4 regions of the Ensifer sp. MJa1 genome follow, and region 2 is predicted to be linked to each of the others. Evidence: predicted binding sites of a transcription regulator. Region 2 holds the regulator's gene; each other region holds the start of a gene.

Region 1 (2,203 bases), on a different contig from region 2:
CGGGCTTGGCACGCAAGCCACCGCCGACCATGGCCGCCATGGTTGCGGAATGATGCGGCGTGCGGAACGGCCGCCGGTCCGAGAGCTTGCCGCCCGGCAATTGCCCGGCGATCGAGTGGATCATCGACACTTCGAGCAGCTCGGCCGGATTGAGCGGCGGCAGGATCGACGGCAGGCGGGCGGCGAGCATCGACTTGCCCGAACCGGGCGGGCCGACCATCAGCAGATTGTGGTTGCCGGCGGCCGCCACCTCCAGCGCCCGCTTGGCGCTTTCCTGGCCCTTGATGTCGCCGAGATCGGGCAGGTTGGCTGCGCTTGAGCGGATCGCAGCCTCGGGCCGCGACAGCACCTGCGTTCCGCGAAAGTGATTGGCGATCGCGATCAGGCTGCGCGGCGCGAGAATGTCGATCTCCGCACCCGCCCAGGCCGCTTCCGGCCCGCTTTCGGCCGGGCAGATCAGCCCCTTGCCGAGCGCATTCGCGCCGATCGCAGCGGGAAGCGCACCGGCGACGGCGGCAATGGTGCCATCGAGATTGAGCTCGCCGATCACGACATAGGGGGCAAGCGCATCGCCGGGGATGGCGCCGAGTGCTGCCATCAGTCCAAGCGCGATTGCGAGGTCGAAATGGCTGCCCTCCTTGGGCAGGTCGGCAGGCGCCAGATTGACGGTGACGCGCTTGGCCGGCAGAGCGAGGCCGGAGGCATGAAGGGCCGCCTGCACCCGCTCTCGGCTTTCGGCGACCGCCTTGTCGGGCAGGCCGACGATCTGCATGCCGACCTTGCCGGGTGCAACCATCACCTGAACATCGACCGGAACACCCTCGATACCCTGAAATGCGACCGTGCTGACACGCGCGACCATGTTTGCTCCCTCGCCCCGCAACCGCTCTGGGTTGCAGAATGGAGTCTTGCACGGTTCGCGTACAAAAACAAGAACAATTAAAGAACATTTGGCCGTAAGCCCGGTGGCCGATTGCCTCCTGGCTCGCCCGGGACCATGCTTTCAGCGCGTCACATCCACCACGACCTTGCCGCGCGCACTACGGTCCTCGACTATGACGTGCGCAGCCGCGACCTCGCCAAGGGAGAATGACCTGGCTTCGACGATCGGCGCGAGCTTGCCCGCCTCCGCCAGGCGGGTCGCCTCAGCCAGGATGGCGCCATGATGCTCCCGCCCGATCCCGGTCAAAAGCGGCAGCAGCGTGAAGACGCCGGAATAACTGCCACCCCGAAACGACAGGGGCGCCAGCGCGTGATTGCCCCAGCCAAGGCAACTGACGACATGACCGAAGCGCCTGATCGCCGCAAAAGACGCATCGAGGATGGCGCCACCGCCGGTGTCATAGGCAGTGTCAAAGCCCGCGCCGTCGGTATGGGCGGCGACATAGTCCTCGACCGTCTCAGCGCGGTAGTCGATCGCGGTCGCTCCAAGCGTTTCGATCGCTTGCCGCTGTCCGGCACTGCCGGTGGCATAGACATCGGCCCCGAAGGCGCGCGCGATCTGGACGGCGACATGGCCGACGCCGCCGGCGCCACCCTGGATCAGCACTTTGTGGCCGGCGCGCACGCCGGCTCGATCCACAAGCCCTTCCCAGGCGGTGATGAAAACGAGCGGCAAGGCCGCTGCCTCGCCAAAGCCGAGATTGGCCGGCTTGCGGGCGATGAGACGTGCATCGACGGCGGCGTACTCAGCAAGCGATCCCTGAATACCACCGACCCCTCCGGTCATTCCGTAAACTTCGTCTCCCGGGCGAAATGCTTTCACTTCGGCCCCAACGGCCTCGACCACGCCGGCGAGATCGATGCCCAGGATCGCCGGCAGGGGATGCCTGGCGTGCGCGGCGGTGCCGGCGCGGATCTTGATGTCCAACGGGTTGACGCCGCTTGCATGGATCCGCACCAGAACTTCGCCCTGGCCGGGTTCCGGCCGGGCAATCTCAGCCAGCCTGAACGGTCCGCCATGGGCTTCGAGCAGGGCTGCACGCATCGTCTTTTGCTTCTTGGACATCTCTCTATCTCCGTCGCGCTGTTGACGAGACGAAGATGGGCGTAGATGCTTCTGTTTGAAACTTACGACTTCGACTGCTTCCCATTCAAAATCGCATGGACAGAAGTATGGACTGGAGCGACGTCAAGATCTTCCTGGCTATCGCACGAAACGGCACACTGGGTGCGGCCGCCCGCGCGCTCGGGCAGAGCCAGC
Region 2 (2,203 bases):
GTCGGATTTTATCGCGCGGCGAAATCGGTAGAGGGGAACAATGACTCCGCTGACATCAGCCGCATCGGTAGCGTCCGTCATCAATCGAAACGGAGGCAACGCACATATGAAGATGAAATTTGTCCTGGTGGCTTCGGCCATGATGGCCGCAACCACGATCGGGGCGCGCGCTGAAGACCTGGTGTTCAAACTGAAGAACAACACAAGCGCGGTGCTCACCAACTTCTACACGTCGCCGGTTGGCGTCAACGAATGGGAGGACGACGTTTTTGGCCGGCAGGTCCTGAACCCCGGCGAAAACATCGAGATCACGATCGCCGACGGCCGCGATGTTTGCAAATACGACATGCGCTTCGAGTTCGAGGAGGGCTCGGGCCTCGATACGACCGAAGACACCCAGGACCTCTGCGAGCTCGGCGAATACACGATCCACGAGTAAGCGTGCGGCAAACGCCGCCCGCAAGCTGCTCTCGCTGCCGAAAATGGCGGCGAGATGCGCTTAAGATCCAAATTCCGGTAACGGTTAGTGGTAGCGCCGGATCAAGCCGACGAGCTTGCCCTGGATCTTGACCCGATCGGGGCCGAAAATGCGGGTCTCATAGGCCGGGTTGGCGGCTTCAAGCGCAATCGACGCACCCTTGCGACGGAACCGCTTCAGCGTTGCTTCCTCATCGTCAACCAGCGCCACGATGATGTCGCCCGGATTGGCCGTATTGGAGTTGCGGATGATCACCGTGTCGCCGTCGAAAATGCCAGCTTCGATCATCGAATCGCCCTTCACCTCGAGCGCGTAGTGCTCGCCGCTACCGATCATGTCGAGCGGAACGGTAATGTCATGGGTGTTGTTCTGGATGGCTGAGATCGGAACACCGGCAGCGATGCGCCCCATGACCGGAACGGAAACCGAAGTATTGTCGGCGACGGGAGCCGGCTTCGGTGCGGCAGGGGCTGGCGCCGGCGGTTTGCCGAGGCTTCCTTCGATGACGCTTGGCGAAAAACCGCGACGCGGCTGCTGGTTCGAGGCGTAGGCTTCCGGGAGCTTGATGACCTCAAGCGCGCGTGCCCGGTTTGGCAGTCGCCGAATGAAGCCGCGTTCTTCAAGGGCTGTAATCAACCGGTGGATACCGGACTTGGAGGCGAGGTCGAGCGCATCCTTCATCTCGTCGAACGACGGCGGCACGCCCGATTCCTTCATTCGCTCGTGAATGAAAAGAAGCAATTCCTGTTGCTTGCGGGTCAGCATGGCACGTCGCTCCAGAAGCGTGAAACAAATCAAGAACAGACACTATCTGTTCCATATGTGTTCCGCAAGTGCCTAAAATTCGGTGAATGCCACCTGTTGACGCATCGAATCGGTTCGATCGGCGGGTTGTATGGCTGAAAATGGGCTATCGGACGCTCTGCGGCATGGCCGAGCGACTGAGCAGGGGCGTGGAACGGCGGCTTTGATCGAATCAGACCGACCGCCGAGCGCCTTTCAAGCCGGTTGAATGCCCGAGCACGCGTCCTCGAATTCCTTCACCGTCTCGGCGCTGTTGTCTTCGGGCAGAACCGCGTCTGCTGCGTCCGTGGCCACCGGCGTGTCGCCATCATAGACGAACGACTGGATGTAGTAGGCGATGGCGCCCTTCCAAACCTTGCGCCCGTCGATCTGATGACAAGGAACGGCCGATTCGAAGTCGGCCTGCAGTTCATCTACGGTTGCGGCGCTGAGCAAGGTATTCGGGATGTTCGGCGATGCAACGATCGAGGCGATGAGCAGGGCGGCAAGCACGGTGATCGTCCACTTTGATTTGGGGGGACTACGGGGCGGTTAACGATGTGAACCGCGCTTTCGTTCCGAAGTCCAGCGATCAGCGGGATCCCGCTGCCGTGTTCAACAGCTGTTTGGTGCAGCGCCGTGACCGCAAGGCCACAATTGCTGGCAATGGGCTTGGGTGGCCATGACCGAGATGGCGCAATTGCCGGTCGCGCATCTCCTTTGCCATCTCGACAGGTCACACGAATCCTATAACTTTGCGGGGAAAATGGGGTGACCACATGCATAGATTGCCGCTGGCCTTTCTCGGCCTGTTGATTGCGACGGGCGCCGCGTGCGCGGAGGAGGCGCGGTCGAACATTTGGAAGCGGGTCAATGCCTGGACCGTCGGCTCCGATCCGTCACTTGGAGGATCGTGCTACGCGGCGACGAGCTATGACGCCG
Region 3 (2,203 bases), on a different contig from region 2:
TTTGCCCGTCAAAACGTTGAGGTCGCACTGCGCGGTGTTGTCGGGATCGAGCGTATCGTAGGACGAGTAGGTATAGCCTGCGACGACGAACTCGAAATTGCGATAGGCGACCGTCAGTTTCTGCTCCCAGCGGTCGCGCCCGACCGAATCGTTGTGGCTGATGATCAGCAAGGAACCGCTCGGCAGCGCCTCGATCGACGGCGTCTGTCCGGCAACCTCGACGCGGCCCCAGACCTTGTTCGGGATCGCCGACTTCAGCTCCAGGGCGCCATTCTTACCCGCGAGATAAAGATAGATGCCGTTGTCCTCGTCACTTCCGTCGGCGGGACGCACGATCAAGGCAAGGTCCGCGTCGCCGTCCTTGTTCCAGTCGCCGGTCGTGGCCGAAACAATGTGGGCTGGATCGATCGCTTCTGCCGCGGAGGCAAAGGTCGGGAGCAGGAACAGCATCGGGAGAAGCAGGCGGCGTGTAGGCATGTCGAAACACTCCACGTGGTTGTTCCTCTTGATAGGCGGGCGCGGCGCTTTCCTCAAGCGGCTTCCTCATTGATTAACCTGCGTTCGCCCACCGGGTTAACCATCGTGAATAGAACGCCTGTGGGTCGCTTGACGAGAGAACAAAAATGGAACAAAGTAAAAACATAACGGAAAAGGAGCCATGTTATGACTGATTTTGTTCGTGACCTCGCCGCCTTCACTTCGATGGGCCTGTTCATCGCAAGCATCTCCTTCATTGCGCTCGGCCTCTGAGGCGGGCGCCGACATTCATCCCAAGCACCTCCGCAACTGCCTTTCCCCGGTTGAATAACGGGATGACATGTCAGGTGAAACTGGACATGTCGGGTGATAAGCGGGATATCCTGCCAGCCAGACAGGAATCAGGGTGCGACAATGGCAGACGACGGCAAGACAGTATCGAGTGAGGCGCTCGGCACGGATCCGCAGTTTGTGCATCTGCGTGTCCACTCGGCCTTCTCGTTGCTCGAGGGCGCGCTGCCCTTGAAGAAGGTTATCGGCAAGGCCGTTGCCGACGATCAGCCGGCGATCGGGATCGCCGACACCAACAATCTATTCGCCGCGCTCGAGTTCTCGCAGAAGGCGGCCAGTGACGGGTTGCAGCCGCTTACCGGCTGCCAGCTTTCCATCGACATGGAGGATGAGACGGAAGGCGATCGGCGCGGTCATGCGCAACAGCTCGCCAAGCTTCCGGCGATCGTGCTGATTGCAGCCACCGACGATGGATACACTCGGCTCGTGGACCTGGTGAGCCGCGCCTATCTCAGTGGCGAGGGCAGCCAGGCGACGCGGATCACTCGCTCCTGGCTGGCCGAATGCGGTACCGAGGGCTTGATCGCGCTGACTGGCGCGTCCACTGGCCCTGTGGACATGGCTCTTAAGGCGGGATCGACGGCCTTGGCCGAGGCGCGCCTTGAAGCCCTGCATGATCTTTTCGGCGACCGACTCTATATCGAGCTGCAGCGCCATGGTGGCTACGATCGCCGCCATGAAAGCCGGATGATCGACCTTGCCTACAAGTTCGATGTTCCGCTGGTGGCCACCAACGAAGCCTTCTTCCCGTCGCCGTCCGACTATGAGGCGCATGACGCGCTGATGGCAGTTGCGCACAATGCCATGGTCTCGGACGACAGCCGCTTCCGTCTGACGCCCGATCATTACCTGAAGAGCCGCAAGGAAATGGCGGCGCTGTTTGCCGACCTGCCCGAGGCGTTGCAAAACACCGTCGAGATTGCCCGGCGTTGCTCCTTCATGCTGAAGACCCGCGGGCCGATCCTGCCGCGGTTCACCGGAGCCACCGCGGATCCGGAGGAGGCCGAGCGCGCCGAGGCAAACGAACTGCGCCGCCAGGCGGAGGAGGGGCTCGAGGAACGTCTGGCTCGGCTTGGCATGGCGACCGGCTACAGCGAACAGGACTATCGTGAGCGGCTGGCCTTCGAGCTCAGCGTTATCGAGCGCATGAAGTTCCCCGGCTACTTCCTGATCGTTGCCGACTTCATCAAATGGGCAAAGCAGCATGACATTCCCGTCGGCCCGGGCCGCGGTTCGGGCGCGGGCTCGCTCGTTGCCTATGCGCTGACGATCACCGACGTCGATCCGATGCGCTTCTCGCTGCTGTTCGAGCGCTTCCTCAATCCCGAGCGCGTCTCGATGCCCGACTTCGATATCGACTTCTGCCAGGATCGAC
Region 4 (2,203 bases), on a different contig from region 2:
TTGCGGCGGGTGAGTTCGACCTCGAGCGTGCCGCTGTGACTGGACGAGCGAAACAGCACGGCCTGCTGCTTCAAAAGGATGCCGATCTCGCGGTTGGCAAGAACCTGCTCGACGATATGGGCCGCCTGATCCGCCTCGTCCTTGACGGTGACGAGCATCGGGCGCTGCTCCGACTCTCGGTCCGTCCAGAGGTTCTTGGTGAAGCGTTCACGGGCGAGCCCGATCACGCCATTGGCGGCAGCGAGGATCGGCTGGGTCGAGCGGTAATTGCGGTCGAGCGTGATGACGTCGGCAGGCGCCGGCGAGAAGGCGTTCGGAAAATCGAGAATGTTGCGGACCGTGGCGGCGCGGAAGGAATAGATCGACTGGGCATCGTCGCCGACCACCGTCAGGCCATGGCCGCCGGGTTTGAGTGACATCAGGATCGACGCCTGAAGGCGATTGGTATCCTGGTACTCGTCGACAAGCACATGATCGAAACGCTTGCCGATGTCCTCGGCCAGGTCCGCGTTGGAAACCATCTGCGCCCAGTAGAGCAGGAGATCGTCGTAATCGAGCACGTTCTGCGCCTGCTTCGCCTCGACATAACCGGCAAACAGCGCCTTGAGCTCATCGTCCCAGCCCGTGACCCAGGGATAGGCGGACTTCAGCACATCGGTGATGGAACTCTCCGAATTCACGATGCGCGAATAGATGGCAAGGCACGTGCCTTTGGTCGGGAAGCGATTGTCCGTCTTGGAAAACCCGAGCTCGTGACGAACAAGGTTCATCAGGTCGGCACTGTCTTCCCGGTCGTGAATCGTGAAGTCCGGCCCAAGGCCGATCTGTTCGGCATAGATCCGCAGGATCCGCGCGCCGATGCCATGGAAAGTGCCGGCCCAGCCGAGCGCATCCGTCATGACCGCAGCGTTGTCGCCGAGGACCTGACGGCAGATGCGTCCGACACGGCGCGTCATCTCGGCTGCCGCGCGGCGGGAAAAGGTCATCAACAGGATGCGGCGCGGATCGGCGCCGTTGACGATCAGATGCGCCACGCGATGGGCAAGCGTATTGGTCTTGCCGGAGCCGGCGCCGGCTATGATGAGCAGCGGGCCGCCGGCCTGGCCTTCCGGCAAACCGACACCATGCACCACCGCTTCGCGCTGACGGTCATTGAGTTTTTCCAGATAGGCTGCGCTCATTCGTCCCTATGCATTCCAGGCAAAATTTCCGGCCTCTTCATCCCGCCTAACCCTTTGAACCGATGAACAGAAACTGCATCCCCTCCCTCGAGGTCGAAGCGCAGCTGCTCGTCCAATGCAAACGAGTCGGAACAAAAAAGGAACTTATCAGCTTCGGTCGCGACCGCAAACCCCCGCAGAAGACGGGGACGTGACAGGGACCACGACGGTCGACGAAAAAATCGGAGCGTCGCACTTGAACCGAGAAAATCCGCCTCCTATCTGCCGCCTGACCCGCTGGTCCGGGCCCCTCTGGCGAGAGCTTCGGCACTCTTGCGATGTCGGACCTTATTCCGACATCATGTGCCGATTGGGGACCCGTCTGTGGACTTTTCCTTCATGTCTATCGTGTGGCTGGGAACGCCGCTCTGGATGTGGGCGAGCTTTTTCGCCCTCGTCATCGCCATCCTGTCGTTCGACCTTGGTATTCTCCATAAGGAGAACAAGGAGATCGGCGTTGCTGAAAGCGTCAAGCTTTCCGCCTTCTACATTGCGCTTGGCCTGACCTTCGGTGGCTGGGTCTGGTGGTATCTCGGTTCCGAAGCCGGCCTTGCTTATATGACCGGCTTCGTGGTCGAAAAGACGCTGGCACTCGACAATGTCTTCGTCATCGCCCTGATCTTCTCCTTCTTCGCCGTTCCCCGCTTATACCAGCATCGGGTGCTGTTCTGGGGCATTCTCGGCGTGATCGTGCTGCGCGCGATCATGATTGGCGTCGGCGCGACGCTGGTCGCCGAATTCTCCTGGGTCCTTTACATCTTCGCGGCCTTCCTCGTGTTTACCGGCATCAAGATGCTGGTGATGAAAGAGGCAGAACCAAATGTTTCCGACAACGCGCTCGTGCGCTTCATGCGCAGCCGGTTCAACGTCACTGAGGAGCACCACGGCGAACGCTTCTTCGTAAAGCTCGTCAACCCCAAGACCGGCAAGATGACCTGGTTCATCACGCCGCTGTTCATGGCTCTGGTCATGGTCGAGGTGGC

Evidence for each region. Region 2 encodes LexA, which represses DNA repair genes until DNA is damaged. Its sites were predicted from a motif close to TGTTCNNNNTGTGTTCNG; they were not measured.
Region 1: the regulator LexA is predicted to act here: its motif matches at 932-949, upstream of MKZ91_RS17985 (YifB family Mg chelatase-like AAA ATPase).
Region 3: the regulator LexA is predicted to act here: its motif matches at 614-631, upstream of dnaE (DNA polymerase III subunit alpha).
Region 4: the regulator LexA is predicted to act here: its motif matches at 1,309-1,326, upstream of MKZ91_RS02845 (ATP-dependent helicase).

Annotation. Positions count from the first base shown of each region.
Region 1 is NZ_JAKUMO010000013.1:32,893-35,095, forward strand. Features, by position in the region: gene MKZ91_RS17985 (YifB family Mg chelatase-like AAA ATPase) at 1-862, opposite strand, end outside; gene MKZ91_RS17990 (zinc-dependent alcohol dehydrogenase family protein) at 1,004-1,987, opposite strand; gene MKZ91_RS17995 (LysR family transcriptional regulator) at 2,116-2,203, shown strand, end outside.
Region 2 is NZ_JAKUMO010000020.1:124,526-126,728, forward strand. Features, by position in the region: gene MKZ91_RS23945 (hypothetical protein) at 107-439, shown strand; gene lexA (transcriptional repressor LexA) at 524-1,243, opposite strand; gene MKZ91_RS23955 (hypothetical protein) at 1,478-1,774, opposite strand; gene MKZ91_RS23960 (hypothetical protein) at 2,041-2,203, shown strand, end outside.
Region 3 is NZ_JAKUMO010000027.1:33,829-36,031, forward strand. Features, by position in the region: gene MKZ91_RS27030 (hypothetical protein) at 1-477, opposite strand, end outside; gene dnaE (DNA polymerase III subunit alpha) at 892-2,203, shown strand, end outside.
Region 4 is NZ_JAKUMO010000002.1:5,738-7,940, reverse strand. Features, by position in the region: gene MKZ91_RS02845 (ATP-dependent helicase) at 1-1,181, opposite strand, end outside; gene MKZ91_RS02840 (TerC family protein) at 1,560-2,203, shown strand, end outside.